Linked DNA regions of Cellvibrio sp. PSBB006. The protein of the gene in region 2 interacts with the protein of the main gene of each other region in a pairwise test. Links are inferred from orthologs where the notes say so. Each region holds a gene or a part of one and is shown on either strand. Other genes may lie near its edges.

What was found.
Region 1: the proteins of ptsN (region 2) and trkA interact in binary tests that used the Escherichia coli proteins (3 or more experiments, as listed by UniProt). The link is inferred for Cellvibrio sp. PSBB006 from one-to-one orthologs.

Annotation. Positions count from the first base shown.
Region 1 is NZ_CP021382.1:3,299,655-3,308,615, reverse strand. Bases 5,225-8,148 are described here. They hold trkA (Trk system potassium transporter TrkA), read right to left. Parts: upstream 7,419-8,148; coding sequence 6,030-7,418; downstream 5,225-6,029. Other genes in these bases: CBR65_RS13575 (hypothetical protein), read right to left, coding at 7,548-8,148; CBR65_RS13585 (TrkH family potassium uptake protein), read right to left, coding at 5,225-5,997. Outside these bases: CBR65_RS13605 (lysophospholipid acyltransferase family protein), read left to right, coding at 1-869; CBR65_RS13600 (RimK/LysX family protein), read left to right, coding at 1,076-1,981; CBR65_RS13595 (inactive transglutaminase family protein), read left to right, coding at 1,978-3,528; CBR65_RS13590 (alpha-L-glutamate ligase-like protein), read left to right, coding at 3,525-4,481; more of CBR65_RS13585, read right to left, coding at 4,552-5,224; more of CBR65_RS13575, read right to left, coding at 8,149-8,759; 16S rRNA (cytosine(967)-C(5))-methyltransferase RsmB, read right to left, coding at 8,836-8,961. UniProt on the Escherichia coli protein: Part of the constitutive potassium transport systems TrkG and TrkH. May regulate the transport activity of TrkG and TrkH systems. Binds to NAD(+) and NADH.
Region 2 is NZ_CP021382.1:4,866,936-4,875,705, forward strand. Bases 5,255-7,987 are described here. They hold ptsN (PTS IIA-like nitrogen regulatory protein PtsN), read right to left. Parts: upstream 6,981-7,987; coding sequence 6,528-6,980; downstream 5,255-6,527. Other genes in these bases: CBR65_RS20285 (HPr family phosphocarrier protein), read right to left, coding at 5,292-5,576; rapZ (RNase adapter RapZ), read right to left, coding at 5,586-6,455; hpf (ribosome hibernation-promoting factor, HPF/YfiA family), read right to left, coding at 6,987-7,277; CBR65_RS20305 (RNA polymerase factor sigma-54), read right to left, coding at 7,405-7,987. Outside these bases: CBR65_RS20270 (YhdP family protein), read left to right, coding at 1-4,086; CBR65_RS20275 (GNAT family N-acetyltransferase), read left to right, coding at 4,149-4,652; ribosome biogenesis factor YjgA, read right to left, coding at 4,675-5,196; more of CBR65_RS20305, read right to left, coding at 7,988-8,770. UniProt on the Escherichia coli protein: Seems to have a role in regulating nitrogen assimilation.

The DNA.
Region 1 (8,961 bases), 1.6 Mb from region 2 along the record:
AATTCCTTTCGCTTTTACCGTTATCAGTAAGCCGTGCTCTGGGTGCTTTTCTGGGTGGTTTGTTATGGCGCGGGCGGGGGCGGGAGAAGCAGGTGACGATCACCAATTTGCGTTTGTGTTTTCCGGAGTTAAATGAAGAAGAAATTCATGCGTTGGCGCGCCAGAGTTTGCAGGAGACGATGAAGACGGCGATGGAGGCGGGTGCGGTTTGGCGGAAAGATTACGCGTGGCTTAAGAGCAAGATGGTGGAGGTTGAGGGCGAGCATATCCTGCGGGAAAAGTTGGCTTTGGGGAAAGGGTTGTTGGTGTTGGCGCCGCATCATGGGAATTGGGAGGTGGTGGCGCCTTATCTGGCGAGTATTGCGCCCTTGACGGCGATGTATCAGCCGTTGAAGTCGGCGGCGATGGATGAATTGGTGTTGAACGGGCGCAGTAAGTTGAACATTACGATGGCGCCGACCAATCGCAAGGGTGTGATGATGCTGCTCAAGGCGTTGCAGCAGGGCACCATCGTGGGCATCCTGCCGGATCAGGTGCCAGAGAAGACGGCGGCTGGGGGTGTTGCGCCTTTCTTTGGTCAGCCGGCGCTGACGATTGGTTTGATCCACGGGCTGATTCAAAAGACCGGTTGCGCGGTGGCGTCGGTTTTTGCGCAGCGGGTGCCGGGTGGGTTCAAGATGGTGGTGCTGGATGCCGATCCGGCGATTTACAGTGAGGATGAGTTGACCTCGCTGGCGGGTATGAATGCGAGTGTGGAGGCGTGTGTGCGACGCGCGCCGGCGCAGTATCAGTGGGAATACAAACGTTTTCGTCGCCTGCCGGAGGGTTATCCCCGGCATTACCAGAAATCATCCCGCCAGACGGCGTAGCGGGGTAAGCATTAGCGCGTGGCTATCGATATGCACGCTTTGCAAAAAATCCTTTTTCACCATAGTGTGTTGCGCCAGTCTTAGGGCTACAATTAGGCGGCTTTTATGTCGCTGCGCTCCGTGTGTTATTGACGAGGGCGCTCATCCGTCGCTGCTAACCCAGCATCTTCTGTATTCAAATCATGTGATAGTCGTTGGCCAGAATAATGAGCAATAACACAAAGTCAGGTTTGCATTGGTTCCTTTTTGGTTCGCTATGGTTAACGCTGACTGCTTGCAGTTCGACCTCTCATCTGTTTGTTAAAAAAACTGAGCTGGATGCGCTGGACCAATGTCTGGCAACGCAGAAATCCCAGCAGGAAATCTTTACCCAGCAACAGACCAAGCTGGAAGAAACCATCAATATGCTCAGTGAGAGTCTTGAGGAACAAAAGAAACTCGCTGCCATTCCCCCACCGCCTCCGCCGCCCGTAGAAAGACCCCGCCCGATTGTATGTCCGAAATTGCCACCGCGCCCGGTGCAGGCGACCAACGTTAATGACACGGTATTTCAGGATAAGCAGGTCGTGGGTGAGAAAGAACAGGTTTACCTCAACGATCTGGGCATCAGCATGAGTGCGCGTATCGACACCGGTGCCACCACAGCGTCGATGGATGCCCGTGACATTCAGACCTTTGAGCGCAACGGCGAAGAGTGGGTGCGTTTTATCGTGTACCACCCGACCACCCGCGAGCCGATTGAGGTTGAGCGTAAACGGGTCCGTCGTGTGCACATTGTTCAGTCCGGCGCTGAAGAACCGGAGCGTCGTCCGGTGGTGGAGATGCGGATTACCTTGGGTAAGATTACCCAGAATGCCGAGTTCACCCTCGCTGACCGCAGCAATCTGGAACAGCCGATGATTATTGGTCGCAATGTATTGCGCGATGTGATGCTGGTTGATGTGAGCCGCAGTGAAATTGTTCCTCCGGTTCGCCCGGAGAAAGCGCCCGAGCCAGCACCCAAGCCACAGGACAAACCCAAAACGGAAGAAAAGCCCAAGGCGGCCAGCGAGCCTCAAGCCAAACCGCAAACCCAACCAGAGCCTAAACCTGAACCACAGGCTGACCAATGAACAAACCCTCCCGCGTTCCGTTTTACAGCATTATTGTCGGATTGATTCTGCTCGGGCTGGGCACCGCCTGGCTGCGTCATACCACCATGGAGATTCCCTTTCTGGCCGGTGAGCAGCGCCCGGTGTGGATGATTGAGGCACGGGTAGATTTTTATGCGAGCGGTGATGCCGTCGTCGCCAATCTGGCTTTGCCGGATAACCCGCCCGGTTTCCGCATGTTCACCGAACAAGCCGCGTCGCCCGGTTACGGCTGGTCGGTCATCGAGAGCAGTGAAGGCCGTCGTGGCGAGTGGACCAAGCGCAGCGCCAGCGGTCTGCAAACCCTGTATTACAAAGCACAATTCGTCGGTGGTCTGGATTACGAGCCGACCATGGAACCCGAACCACCCCAAGCCAAACCCGTGATCTGGGATGGCCCCCAGGCAACCGCTGCCGGCCAACTACTGGCGGTGGCGCTGTCCACTTCCAGCACGCCGCAAAGCATGACGCGGGAGTTGATCAAGCTGCTTAAAGATCCCTCGCCAGACCAGAACGCATCGCTGATGTTGGCGGCCGAGCCCAATATGGCCACTCTGCTGGAAAAGCTGCTCAATCAGGCCGGTATCCCCGCCCGCAGTGCCATGGGTTTGTATCTTGAGGATGCCCGTCGTCACCAATCCCTGACGCAGATGGTGGAAGTTTATGACGGCGAAGAATGGGTGCTGTTTAATCCCGTCACCGGCCAACAAGGCGTACCGGAGAATCTGTTGATCTGGCATCGCGGCAATCAGTCGTTGCTGGACGTGGTGGGTGGGCGCAACTCGCGTATCGGTTTCTCGATGATTTACCAGACAGTCCCGGCGCTCGAACTGGCCCGCGCCCAGACCAATGACAGCATCTTTTCCATCATTGGTGTGCATCGCCTGCCCATTGAAGAACAGAGCATGTTCAAGCTGCTGTTCCTGCTGCCGCTCGGTGCGCTGGTGGTGGTGTTCATGCGCGTAATCGTGGGTTTGAAGACCTCCGGCACCTTTATGCCGATCCTGATTGCGCTCGCTTTCTTGCAAACCTCGCTCGTTCTCGGGTTATTCAGTTTTATTACCGTGGTGTCCTTCGGGCTGGTGCTGCGCACCTATCTCTCGCGGCTGAACCTGTTATTGATTGCACGGATTGCCACGCTGGTGGTGTTGGTGATCTTTATTATCTCCATCCTCAGCCTGATTGGTTACCAGATGGGTCTGAATACCGGTATGACCATCACCTTCTTCCCGATGATCATCATCGCCTGGACCATTGAGCGGATGTCGATCCTATGGGAAGAAGAAGGCCCGAAAGAAGTCTTGGTGCAGGGTGGGGGTAGTTTGCTTGTCGCCGTGCTGGCCTACCTGATGATGCAATTGCCGTTGATCGGTCACCTGACCTTTAACTTCCCGGAGCTCAACCTGGTGTTCCTGGCGTTCATCATGTTGATGGGTCAATACACTGGCTACAAATTCTCTGAGTTGCGCCGCTTCCGCGCCATGGTGGAGAACGAAACTGTCGAAGACAAGGCGGGTGGCACCAAGTGAAATGGGTCAGTCCGTGGCGCCTGCGCCGCATGGGAATTCTGGGGATGAATTGCCGCAATCGCGACTTTATTGGCAGCTACAACTCCCGCCACCTGTTTCCTTTGGTGGATAACAAGCTCAAGACCAAGCTGCTGGCCGAAGAATATGAAGTGGCGACGCCGCGTCTGTTTTTTGTGGTTGAACAGCAGCACGAGATTGCCCATATCGAAAAGAAGCTGGAAGGCTTGGAAGGCTTCGCGGTCAAGCCGGCGAAGGGTTCCGGCGGTAAGGGGATTCTGGTCATTATCGGCCGACGCGGCGACAAGTTCATCAAATCATCCGGCGCGGAAATTACTGTCGAAGATATCCGCCGCCACATGAGTAACACCCTCGCGGGTCTCTATTCACTGGGCGGCAAACCGGACATGGTGATCGTGGAAGACCTGATCCAGTTCGACGATTCGTTTGAAGGCTATTCCTACGAAGGCGTACCGGATATCCGCATCATCGTGTTCAAGGGCTATCCGGTGATGGCGATGCTGCGTCTGGCAACCCATGCCTCGGACGGTAAAGCCAATCTGCACCAGGGCGCAGTGGGGGTGGGGCTGGATATCGCCACCGGTCGCGCGCTCAAAGCCGTGCAATTCTCCAAGCCGGTTACCCATCATCCGGACACCAAACGCCCGCTCAATGAAATTCAGATCGCCAACTGGCGTGACATGCTATTGCTGGCCTCTCGCTGTTATGAGATGACCGGCCTGGGCTATATCGGCACCGACATCGTGCTCGACAAAGTGCGTGGCGCGCAGCTGTTGGAATTGAATGCGCGCCCCGGATTATCGATTCAGGTCGCCAATGGTCGTGGTTTACTACCCCGTCTGCGCCACATCGAATCCCTCAAGCCCCGCGCCCACCGTACCCCGGAACAGCGGGTGGACTATGTGATGCGCACCTTTGTAAAAGACGGCCTGTGATGTTTGGTGTTTGTTGATCCCGTAGGTCGGCTTAGCCAAAGGCGTAAGCCGACACCCCACGCTCCAACACTCACCGCCGCCAAAACATCGGACTGAACAACACCAATAACGTAAACACCTCCAACCGCCCCAACAGCATCGCGAAGCACAACACCCATTTTGCCGGTGCGTTGATGCTGCTGTAGTTGGACGCGACCTCGCCCATGCCCGGACCGAGATTGGTGATACAGGCGCCGACAGCAGAGAAGGAGGTAACCAGGTCCAGGCCGCTCATCAACAGCAGCAAAAACATCAGGATGTACATCACCACGTACATCGCAAAAAATCCCCACACCGCTTCCACCACGCGATCCGACACATTGATACGCCCCACCTTGATAGGGATGACCGCGTTGGGGAAGATCAGGCGATGGATTTCGCGAATACCTTGTTTGTAGAGCAGCAATACTCGAATCATCTTCATGCCGCCGCCGGTGGAACTGGCGCAACCGCCGAGAAACGCGAGGATAAACAGGGCAAAAGGCAGGAAGGATGGCCAGGCGACAAAGTCTGCGGCAAACCCGGCAGTGCTGAGCGTTGATGCCAGGTTGAAGAAGCCGATGACAAAACTGTCTTTGGCGTCGTAGGTATGCGTGAAATAGAGGTAGCTCACCGTTACCAGCGTGCCCACGGCGATCCAGCCGAAGTAAAACCGAAACTCTGCATCGGCGAAATAGTAATGCAGGCTTTTTTCGCGCCACACGAAAAAGTGCAGTGCGAAGTTGGCGCCCGATATCAGCATAAAGATGGAACATATCAACAAGATCGCCGAACTATCGAAATAGCGAATGCTGTCATCGTGGGTGGAGAAGCCACCGTTGGCGACGGTGGAAAACGCGTGGCATAGGGCCTCAAACCAGTTCATCCCCGCCAGCCAATAGGCGACACCGCAGGTGATAGTGAGCACCAGGTACATCAGGAACAGTGCCTTGGCGGTTTCCGTAATACGCGGCGTGAGTTTGTTGTCCTTCACCGGTCCTGGCGCTTCCGCGCGGTACAGCTGCATGCCGCCGATGCCTAACATTGGCAAAATTGCCACGGCGATCACGATGATCCCGATCCCGCCAAACCATTGCAACTGGTGGCGATAGTAGAGGATGGAGGGCGGCAGCTGATCCAGGCCGCTGATGACGGTAGCCCCGGTAGTCGTCAGGCCCGAAACGGCTTCAAACATGGCGTCGGTAAAGGACAGAGTCAGCCCATCGGACAGGATCAACGGCAGCGTCCCGAAGGTACTCAACACCGACCAGAAGAGTGCCGTAATCAGGAAGCCGTCGCGGGTGCGCAGGTCCGCTTTGCTGGTGCGCGCCGGCAGCCACAAGCCGATACCGGCAGCGAAGGTAATAGCGAAGGCCAACAGAAAGGTCATGTAATTGTGGTCGTCAAACCACAGGGAGATGGCGATAGGTACCAACAGCGTCAGGCTGAACAGGGTGAGCAGTACGCCCAGCACCCGGGCGATGATGGCAAAATTCATGTCACACGTAATCCATCAGTGGGCGTTAAACGTCAAAAGAAGGTGAAGCCGACCTGGAACAGCTTCTCGATGTCGCGAGTGTGCTTTTTATCCAGCAGGAACACAATCACGTGGTCGCCGGACTGCACCACCACATCGTCGTGGGCGATGATAACCTCGCTTTCGCCATCTGCTGTATCGCGCACAATTGCCCCGATATTCGCACCTTCCGGCAAGTCGATATCTTCCAGCGCCTTGCCCACCACCTTGGATGATTTGGCGTCGCCGTGGGCAATCAGCTCCAGTGCTTCCGCCGCGCCCCGGCGCAGTGAGTGAACGTTCACCATATCACCGCGCCGCACGTGGGTCAGCAAACTGCCGATGGTGGTGGTCTGGGGCGAGATGGCGATATCGATATCGCCGCCCTGTACCAGATCCACATAGGCGGGGTTGTTGATCAGCGTCATGACCTTGCGCGCCCCCAGCCGCTTGGCGAGCATCGATGACATGATGTTGGCTTCGTCATCATTGGTCAGGGCGAGGAATACATCGGTATCTTCAATGTTCTCCTCCAACAATAAATCCTGATCCGTCCCACTGCCGTGGAGCACGATGGCGCGTTCCAGTTGTTCAGACAAACGAGCACAGCGATTGCGGTTGTGTTCAATCACACGCACGTTATAACGGCCTTCCAGTTTCTTCGCCAGCCGATAACCGATGTTGCCACCACCGGCGATGGTCAGACGCTTATAGGGCACCTCCAACCGGCGCAGCTCGCTCATGACCGCGCGGATATCGGCCTTGGCTGCGATAAAGAAAACTTCATCATCGGCTTCGATCACCGTCGAACCGGTGGGCATAATGGCACGATTGCGTCGATAAATAGCGGCCACACGGGTTTCGACATTGGGCATATGCTGGCGCAGATAGCTTAACTCCTGACCCACCAGCGGCCCGCCGTGGTAAGCACGGACGGCAACTAACTGAACTTTGCCATCCGCAAAATCCAGCACCTGTAAGGCGCCGGGGTTTTCGATCAGGCGAAAGATGTAATCAGAGACCAACTGTTCAGGGCTGATCAATACATCAATGGGAATGGCGCCGCTTTCAAACAGGGCGCGGTGGGTGAGGTAGGCGGTGGAACGCACCCGCGCGATCTTGGTGGGGGTGCGGAACAGGCTGTCGGCGACGCGGCAGGCGATCATGTTGATTTCGTCGTTATTGGTCACGGCGATCAGCATATCCGCATCTTCAATACCGGCCTGGATCAGGATATCCGGGTGTGACCCCTCGCCGGTGATGACACCGATATCGAGTCGGTCGCGCAGATCGCGCAGGCGCCCTTCATCGGTATCGACCACGGTAATGTCATTGGCTTCGCTGGCGAGATGCTCTGCAAGACTGCCGCCCACTTGTCCCGCACCGAGGATGATGATCTTCATAAGCCTTCTTAGTTAACCTGAGGTTCAAATCCGCCGTCGCGCATCCGGAGCCCGACTGGATAGCGGCTGCCACTTTACTGCGTTTGGGTGTAAATACACCATAAAAAGTAGCTTAGTCGCCTTTTCTTTTTAGTGCTGGTTTCCTTGTGCTCTTGGGTTCGTCAAAATTTCCCTTATATCAATTGCCCATATTAGTTTTGTTGCTTTCGATAGGGCAAACAAGAAGATCAAGGGCAGGATCATGGTCTTTAGTAGAAAAAGCGTCATTAAATTCAAGATGCCGTTTATAGCACCTTCAAGTTTATCCTTCATGGAAAAAGCATTAAATTTATCGCCAAGACTTTTCATTGACGACATCGAATCAGACACGGTCATTCCGATGGATTCCATAAGGCTGTTTGGCTTTCCGGTCAGGGTATTTTCTATATAGGTTTTTCTTTCCTGGATTGCTTCCATATTTTCTTCAAGCTCCTCTATCTGTTCTTCGAGAAGTTGAAGGCTTTTCTTTTTGGCTGAAGCAGTGCTTTTTAATGACGATAAATCTTTATCCGACAGCCTTTGCATGAGGCTCAATTTTTCTTCTGCATTTTTGATGTTTTCATCAGCTTTATTTACAGAATCGTTTGCGTCCTCACGTAGTTGGTGCTGCTTCTTCAAGAGACTGCTAATAGATTGCTCCTCTGCATTTAGTTGTAGCAGTTGATCTGAAAGTGTCTTATTGTCTGCGACAGATATTTTTTGTATCTGATTTGCTGTATCAATATCGTGACTAAGTGAACTTAGTGCTTCTACATCATCTTGTGTTTTCTCATCGAGAAACGCTTGGTCTACAAAACTATTCATAATGATGACGAAAGCTAAAGAAAACCTTATGAACAGGAAAAATAAAAAGAGCCTTGACAGAAAATTCAGATGAATCCCGCTTTTAAAATAGAATCCGATTAAAAGTATTGCTCCTGATACGCTCAATAAAATCTTGAACAATGTGTCAGATACAATCTCCACTAATAATTTTTGAATTATTAGTGATCCGATAGCAAGTTTCATGAGTGATGCATAGTCTTCTACCAAGTTATTGACAGGATTCAATACCTCTCCAATCGTTACATTGGCTACACCTACGCCTAATGTTAATGATTGACAGACAGAAATTACGGCATTAAGTGTTCGCGCAACACCAAACGCTACAGTGGACTTTACCAACGAGTCGTCAATATATTCCGTAGAGAGCTCGTCCAGTTTGCCGAGCCATGAAATTAGCACTAAAAGTAAGATGCTAATTACTAGAATGTTGCGGGTTTTCGGATGCTGGATCTTAGGTGGGTAGGGATCAAATGACATACTAACTCCTTATAGCTTTTGTTGTTGATAGCTGCCTTAGCAAAAAGTAATTGCTCATTCAAACGAGAGTAGCTTGTTAATTTATGCCATTTTTGCGCAACTGCGCATAATAAAATCCGTCATGGCCATTTTCGTTAGGTAGTAATTGTCGACCACAATGTTGTGGAGTGCCCCAGGGAACATCGAGCAATTCACACACAGC
Region 2 (8,770 bases):
GAAGGGCTTAAACCGGTGGTGGATGCGCGGGATATTCGCATTACCAGCCAGGCGCAAGAACCCATCTTGAGTTTGCAAAAAGCGCGTATGCGGTTGGACCTGATCAGTTCGCTGCTCAATTTCCGCTTGGTATGGGGCGGGATTAACGTGCACCAGGCAGAGCTGGAGTTTGAGCAGACACCTGAGGGTTTCTGGCAGCTGCCGGGGCTGCGTTTTCAAACCAGAGACGACCAGGAGGCGGCGCAACTGGACGCACTGTTCGATATGTTGCTGCTGTCCAACCATATCGAATTCCATCAAACCCACCTCGATTTTACCTTTCTCGATGGACATACCATCTCGCTGGACTCCCCCTCCGTAAGGCTGGAAAACAAAGGCAATTTCCACCGCCTCTCACTGCAGGTCGATGTTGAAGAACATATGAATGCCGTGACGCTGGTGATAGAGGCTCAGGGCGATCCGCGCAAGCAGAAACGTTTCAGCGCACGCGGCTATCTGCAATTGGACGAGTTTCCCACCAGCGAACCCCTGGCGGCAGCCGGCGCTTTACTCTTGCCCGGTATCGATGACTGGCAATGGCGCAGTGACGGTTCATTGGATGCTCGCCTGTGGTTCAGCACCCGTGAAAACAACGAGGGATTTAACCTGACCGGCAACCTCGGTTTACAAACCCTGTCCCTGCCGGTGTTGGACCGCCGTTTGGCCCTGGCCAGTTTTACCACCCAGGTGAACGGCCATTGGTTACGCCAGGGTGGTTGGCAACTGGCGTTGCAAGATATTCGTGCCGACGTTAATGAAACCCGTATCGAAGACCTGAATATCTCGGCATCGGCTCCCGACCTGAAGGGGCCGGTGCTGTTGCAAAGTGATGTGCTGGATTTACAGCGCTGGACGCGAATTCTCGATGATGCGGGGGCATTCGGTGACGGTAATTTACAGAACATACTGCTTACCCTGAATCCCCAGGGTGAGTTGCGCAATCTTCAGGTAACCCTGCCGCTGGATGAACCCAAGACCTGGCAGTTGCAAGCCAATGCCCATCAGGTGGGGGTGGATGCCTGGCGGGGTGTGCCGGCCTTGCGGCAGGTGGATGGTTTTGTGCAGGCGGATCAGCGCGGTGGCTTTGTCAATATTGATAGCCAGCAGGGATTCAGCATGCATTACATCCCCACCTATGCGGCACCCATGGCGTTTGAGACGGCCCAGGGCCAGGTCGCCTGGTCATTGCGACCGGAGAATAACCAGATTTATGTCAACAGTGGTGAACTGAGCTTCCGCAGTGGCAAAGAGGAAGTCACCGGTCATATGTGGCTCGCCATTCCCTGGCAGCGCAACAGCGGCGATATTGATTTATACCTGCAAATCGGCGCGCGTCAGATCGCAGCCGGGCATTACCAAAAATATACCCCGGCGGTTGTACCGCAAACCCTGTTGTCCTGGTTGAAGCAGAGTATTGGCGAGCACAACAATGGGACGGTCAACGAAGTGGGCTTCGTCTATCGCGGTACGTTGAATACCAAAGAGGCGATGGCGCGCAGTCATCAGTTATATCTCGATATCCATAACGCCGAATTGAACTACCAGGACGGCTGGCCACCGTTGCGCGGCTTACGGGGGCGCTTATTGGTCAACGACAATTACGTCGATGCCAGTGTTTTCGATGGCAGGGTCTACAGCAGCCGTCTCCAACAAACCCATGTGCAATCGCGCCCCCGCCCCAATGGCCAGGGCTCGCTGCTGCGCGTAAAGGGCACCATCAGCGGTATGGCCAGCGATGGTTTGCGGGCGCTGCGCGAAGGCCGGTTACGCCAATACATCGGGGACACTATGGATCACTGGGATTTGAACGGTGACATGGAAGCTCGCCTCGATATCGCCGTCCCCCTTGGTGGCTCAGGCGAAGGCGCTCACCAGCGTGTTGATGTCGATCTGGATGTGCCGATTTTTAACCTGCCGGATTACGAACTGGACGTGGAAGATGTGCGTGGACGGGTCAGCTATTCGAGTCGGAGTGGTTTAAGTAGTCGTAACCTGACCGGCCGTTTGTTTGATGAACCCGTGCGCGTCAACCTCGACAGTGTTGATAATACCAACGAGAGAAAGACACTGATTGAGGTCAAGGGCGCGGTTAAACACCAACGTCTGGCGGAATGGAGCAAACGCCCCGAGCTGTTGTTCCTCGACGGCAAGATTCCCTATGACGCCCGCGTTGAAGTTATTCATCGCCCTGTCGCGCAGGTGCCGAAGGCTGGCGAAGAAGTGTCTTTAGAAGGAGCTCCTGTAGAAGATCAACCTCGGGCTGCTGACACCACGGCGGATCGCCGTCTTGCCAATATTCTGGTTAACACTAGCCTTGAAGGGGTGGCGGTGGATTTGCCCGCGCCCTACGGTAAAGCACCCGAAGAACAACGCGCCTTGGCAGTAAGCCTGCATATTCATCAACGCACTTCACTGATCGATGTGAAGTATGCCATGCCCGGTATTGATGCCGCCGTCAGCACTGACGCTGACATTCCCGTTGAGCAAAACAAAACGATTCCTGATCACGCCGTACAGGCCTTGCTGAAATTGCAGCGCGACGGAAACCGTCTGCTCAATGCCAATATCAGCCTCGCACGACCGGCATCGCTGCCCGCAGAATCGCGCTTTTTGCTCAAAGGTTATTTACCCGAATTTAACCTGGAACAATGGCAAAGTGTGTTGGAACGCTATCAGCGCTACACCGATCAAATCGTGCCTAAAGTCACCGTGGCGAGTGCGGAAACAAGTCCGATTGACCCTTCATCGGAAAACGTTCAGACCAGCACGCCACCAGCGGAAAAAGCCGACCCGACCCGGATTGCCGGGTTACCTTTCCTGGCCGATATCACCTTGGGTAAACACGAACTTGGCCCTGTGTCGTTGGAAAATCTGGCCCTGGAAATTCAGCCGCACGCTGATGCCTGGCATATTGAATTTGGCAATCCCACGGTGGCTGGTCAGGTGCGTTTGCCAGAAGATGAAAACCTGCCCATTACGGTGGATTTGAAATACCTGCATTTGGCGCGTTCCATGTTGGGCGAATCGGCGGATGACCTGGACAGCATTGAGGCGGAATTCGATCCGCGCAGTCTGCCCCGCGCGGATATCAGCATCGCAGAATTGCATTACGAAAACAGCAATTACGGCAATTGGTCGGTGCAGCTGCGCCCGAATGAACAGGGCACGGTATTCGATAATATTCGCGGCAATATTCGTGGTATTACCGTCAGCGGATTGCCCACGGAAGCAAACAACAACCCGGCTGGTGCACAGTTAATTTGGCAGAAAGGAAATGATGGGGCGCGCACGCGTTTCGTCGGTTTGTTGAGTGCTGGTGATATCGCCGATGTGATGCGCCAATGGGAAAAACCGGACATCATCGAAAGCACCACTGCCCGCTATGAAGTCGATTTATCCTGGCCCGGTTCACCACACCAGGTGGGTTTGAAGCGGCTCGAAGGGCAAGTGAATCTGTTGATGGAAAATGGTCGTTTCAAACGTAATCCCAGTGTGGGCAGCGATGGCTTTTTGCGGCTGGTGGCGCTGGTCAATTTCGATACCCTGGCGCGTCGTCTGCGGATGGATTTTTCGGATCTTTATAAAAGCGGTCTCGCCTATGATGAGCTGCGTGGCAGTGTCAACTTTGAGGCGGGTAAATTAATTTTTACCGAACCCTTACAAATGAGCAGCCCATCGAGCAAATTGCAGATGGCTGGCAGTATTAACCTGCTGGATGAAACCATCGATTCCCGTTTGGTTGCCACCTTGCCGGTGGCGGGTAACCTGACGTTTCTCGCGGCATTGGCGACTGGGCTTCCGGCTGCAGCCGGTGTGTATGTGGTCAGTAAAATCTTTAAAAAGCAGGTGGATCAGGCCACCAGTATCAGCTATCGCATCCGCGGCAGTTGGGATGAGCCGGAGATGAAATTCGATCGCCTGTTCGAAAGTGAAACCAGTTTGCGCAACAGTGTGGGCGAAAACGGTGAACCGGTGTCTGATACGCCGCAGGGCGACGCCGGGCAAGAGGATATTTCAGCGCCGGATCAACAAACCCCGTCGCCGTGATATTTGATAAATCCTCCTTTGCGGTACAACATTAAATGGCTCACATCATCGGAGAATAAGCCATGTTGATTCGTCAGGAACGACACACCGATATCGACACCATCTTTCGTATCACCCAGGCAGCGTTTGAAGACCATCCCTTCAGTGACCATAAAGAACAATTGATTGTGAATGCCCTGCGTGCCGCCAAGGCCATGACCTTGTCACTGGTTGCGCAATGGGATGACGAAGATGTTGTGGGCCATGTGGCCTTTTCGCCGGTTGAGATATCGGACGGAAGAGAGCGTTGGTATGGACTGGGGCCAGTGTCTGTTGCACCGGCATATCAACGGCGCGGTATTGGTAAAGCGCTTATCCGCCATGGTTTACAGCATTTGCAATCTGCGGGGGCGCAAGGATGTGTGGTGATGGGAGATCCGGATTATTATCAATATTTTGGTTTCCGGCATTTGCCGGAACTGGTTTATCGGGATGTTCCGGCGGAATATTTTCTTGCCTTGGCGTTTTGCCAGCCGACGCCGCAAGGATTTGTGACTTACCATCCGGCTTTTTTTGTGCAGGAATGAGGCGAAGCCTACGCCTGAATGATCAGTGATCGTGGGCTTCCATTTGTTCACGGATATAACGAAATAATTTGCGCGCGCTGGCAGGCGGTTTGTTCTCCGCTGCTTCTTTTTGAGCAACGCGGATCAATTGACGCAGGTGTTGTACGTCCACACCAGGGTGCAGTTGGATAAATTCCTGTAATGCCTGATTGTCACCACCAATCAATAAATCCCGATACCGCTCCACCTGATGCTGACGGTGAATGTAGCGATCACTTTTACTTTGCAGCAAATCATAAGCCTCCTGAATCGCTGCGTGATCGGTGGTGCGCATCAGTTTGCCGATGTATTGCAAATGCCGGCGCCGTGCTTCACGGTGAACCATCTTGCGGGTTTCATGGATGGCTTCCATCAACTTGGGCTCGATGGGTATCTGGGCCAACTGGTTATCATTCAACTCCACCAGCTTCTCGCCCAGTTCCTGAAGTGCTGTCATCTCGCGCTTGGCTTGTGACTTGCTGCGGATGTAGTCGTCGGGGTTGATGTCGTCGTATGAATAAACCATGGTGTTGCCAATCTGCGATGGGTATGTAAAAGGGCGGCTAGGTTAGGTAAAAGTCAGGCAAATAACAACTGGAATCTGCGGTGGTTTGCCGGCACTTATTCATCTTCCTCGAAACGTTGGGTGATCAGGTTAAGGATGGCTTCCATCGCACAGGCTTCATCGTGGCCATCGACTTGAACCTCAATGTCGGTACCCTGGGTAGCAGCCAGGAGCATCAATGACATAACGCTTTTGGCATCGACCCAGTGGTTTTCACAGGTTGCCGAGGCAACGCGTACCTGGATACGCGCCGTGAACGGCGTTGCTGTGGTTACCAGCTTGGCGGCCGCACGGGCATGCAAGCCGCGTTTGTTGATGATAGTTACTCGTTCGATGAGCATAAAAAGACATCACGCTTTCTTGTGTTTATTGATGTCACGGTGCCTGACCTGTACATCGTTATAAAACCGGTTGAAATGTTTTTGCAAACGCTCGCTCAGATAAACCGAGCGATGCTGCCCGCCGGTACAACCGATGGCGATAGTGATATAGCTGCGATTGTTAGCTTGGTAACGCGGCAGCCAGCGGGTGAGGTAACGCTCGATGTCTTCGTACATTTCCTCAACCGAATCCTGTTCTTCAAGAAAATCAATCACGTCCTGATCTTTACCGGTTAGCGGTCGCAGATTGTGTTTCCAATGGGGATTAGGCAGGCAGCGTGCATCAAATACAAGGTCGGCGTTTACCGGGATACCATGTTTAAAACCGAAAGATTCAAACAGGATCGCCATGTTGGATTCGCTACGGCCAACGACTCGTTCCTTCACCAGATCGCGCAATTCGTGCAGGTTCAGATGGCTGGTATCCAGCACCAGGTCCGCTGCATCGCGAATCGGTTCCAACAGGTTTTGTTCTTCGGTAATCGCTTCTTCCAGATTGGTATTGGTATCGCTCAATGGGTGTTTGCGCCGGGTTTCACTGAAGCGCTGAATCAACACCGAGGGTTGCGCGTCGAGAAACAGTACGCGAAATGGCACATGGGCTTCCTTCAGCGTCTCAATCATCATCGGGAAAATGTTGAGATCCTGCCACGCGTTGCGCACATCAATACCGATGGCAAATTTCTGGGTGTCGTCCTTGTGAATCTGGATTTGTGCCACCAGCGCCGGCAGCAGGCTCACGGGAAGATTGTCGATACAGTTGAAGCCGACATCTTCCAGAACATGCAGTGCAGTACTCTTACCCGAGCCGGATAATCCACTCACAATCACTAAATGCATGGGCGTGTATTCCTGTGATTCATTCATCAATGCGCCGAGAGTGCCGGGCTTGTGTTTTCCCAAGATCGCCAATCAATCTTTGCTGACAGCTATCTCATACAAGGCTGCATCACTCTCCGCGCTACGTAGACGTTCGCGAAAGCCACTGTCGTTGAGAGCGCCAGCCAAGGCTGCCAAATTTTGCAGATGTTCGCCGTGGGCATTTTCCGGTACCAGCATGGCAAACAAAATATCCACGGGCTCGGAATCAATCGAATCAAAGTCAATCGGCTGATTCAGTGTGATCAGGGCGCCGATGACACCATCGTAGTTTTCCACTCGGCAGTGCGGGATAGCAATGCCGTGGCCGATGCCGGTGGAGCCAAGTCGTTCCCGCGCAATTAGCCGACGAAACAAGTCGTCGGCATCAATGGCGGGAATATCCTGAGCGATGGTGTTGGCAAGAATTTCCAGCACACGCTTTTTGCTGACACCTTCGATATCGCACAGGGTGCGACCTTGGGTGAGAAGAGATTGTATTTGCATAATGTATTAACGATGGCTGCGCATTTTTTCTTTGTGTTTAATCAATTGCCGATCGAGCTTGTCGGTCAGCAGGTCAATAGCGGCATAGAGATCTTCTGATGTCGCATCGGCAAATAAATCCTTGCCGCTTACGTGCACGGTGGCTTCCGCTTTTTGCTCCAGCTTGTCTACCGAGAGAATCACGTGAGTATTGGTAATGCGGTCGTGATGGTTATTGAGTCTTTCAAGTTTATTGTTGACGTAATCCTTGAGGGCGTCGGTAACTTCCAGGTGGTGACCGCTAATAGTAATTTGCATAGTACTTCCTCTTCGTTATGACAGTTACTCAATCTTGCCTGACGGCACGATTATTGATTCTGCATAGTGGTAGAACGTGTTCTGCACATCCGGGTATTCATCAGCCTAGCAGTGGAGAAAAAGGATGTCATAGTAAACTTTTACGCTCATTAGACGGCGGGATATTGAGTGATTCCCGGTATTTGGCAATGGTGCGACGCGCTACCTGGATGCCTTGCTCAGATAACAGCTCAGTGATCTTGCTGTCGCTCAGGGGTTTCTTTGGATTTTCCGCACTCACCAGTTTCTTGATGATGGCGCGAATTGCCGTAGAGGAGCATTCGCCGCCGCTGTCTGTACTCACATGACTGGAAAAGAAATATTTAAGTTCAAAAATTCCCTGTGGGGTATGCATGTACTTTTGGGTGGTCACCCGCGAGATAGTGGATTCATGCATATCTACGATTTCGGCGATGTCGTGCAGTACCAGTGGCTTCATTGCCTCGGCGCCGTACTCCAGGAAGCCCCGCTGTTTTTCCACAATACAGCTGGCAACTTTCAACAGGGTTTCGTTGCGGCTCTGTAAACTTTTGAGGAACCAGCGGGCTTCTTGCAGATTGTCCTTGAGGAAGGTGTTATCGCTGCTCGAATCAGCCCGCTTCACCATGGAGGCGTAATCCGAATTGATTCTCAGGCGCGGGGCGATATCCGGATTTAATTCCACCATCCAGCGGCCATCACGCTTTTCCACAAACACATCCGGCACAACATACTCTGTGTCACCGGAAGCAATCATATCGCCGGGGCGAGGGTTCAGACTCTGGATCAATGCCACGGCCTGGCCTAACTCGCTCTCTTTGAGCTTGGTGCGGCGCATTAACTGGCGATAATCGCGGCTGCCTAACAAGGGTAGATACTGCTTGACGATCAGCTTGGCAGGTTCAAGAAAGGGCGTGGTCGGGGCGAATTGTTGCAATTGCACCAGCAGACATTCCGACAGGTTTTGGCTGCACACGCCGCAGGGGTCAAATTGTTGTAAACGGTGCTGTACGGCAACGACTTCATCCAGTTCCAGTTCATCCAGTTCGGTGATCAGGCCTTCGTAGATATCGGCCAGGCTCACGGATAGCATGCCACTGGGATCGACCGCATCGATGATTGCCATGGCGATGATCCGGTCCTGGTCTGACATGGGGGTCAGGTTGAGCTGCCACATCAGGTGATCGTAGAGGGAATCGGTAACGGCGCGCCGGCTGTCAAAGTCGTTGTCTTCGCCATCATAAGAGGATGAACTGCTGGTGTGGGAGGACTGATAGACATCGTCCCAACTGGTATCTACCGGTAACTCACTGGGGATGGATTCGTTCCATTCGGTATTGGGTTCGCTGTCCCCGTAATTATCGGTATCAGAAAAGCTTTCGGTCTCGTTATAGGTAGTTTCTGCGTAGCTTTCCTTGTCAGCAAAGGTGTCCTTATCGTTAAAGCCCGAATCGAGATCTGCGCCATTGGCATCT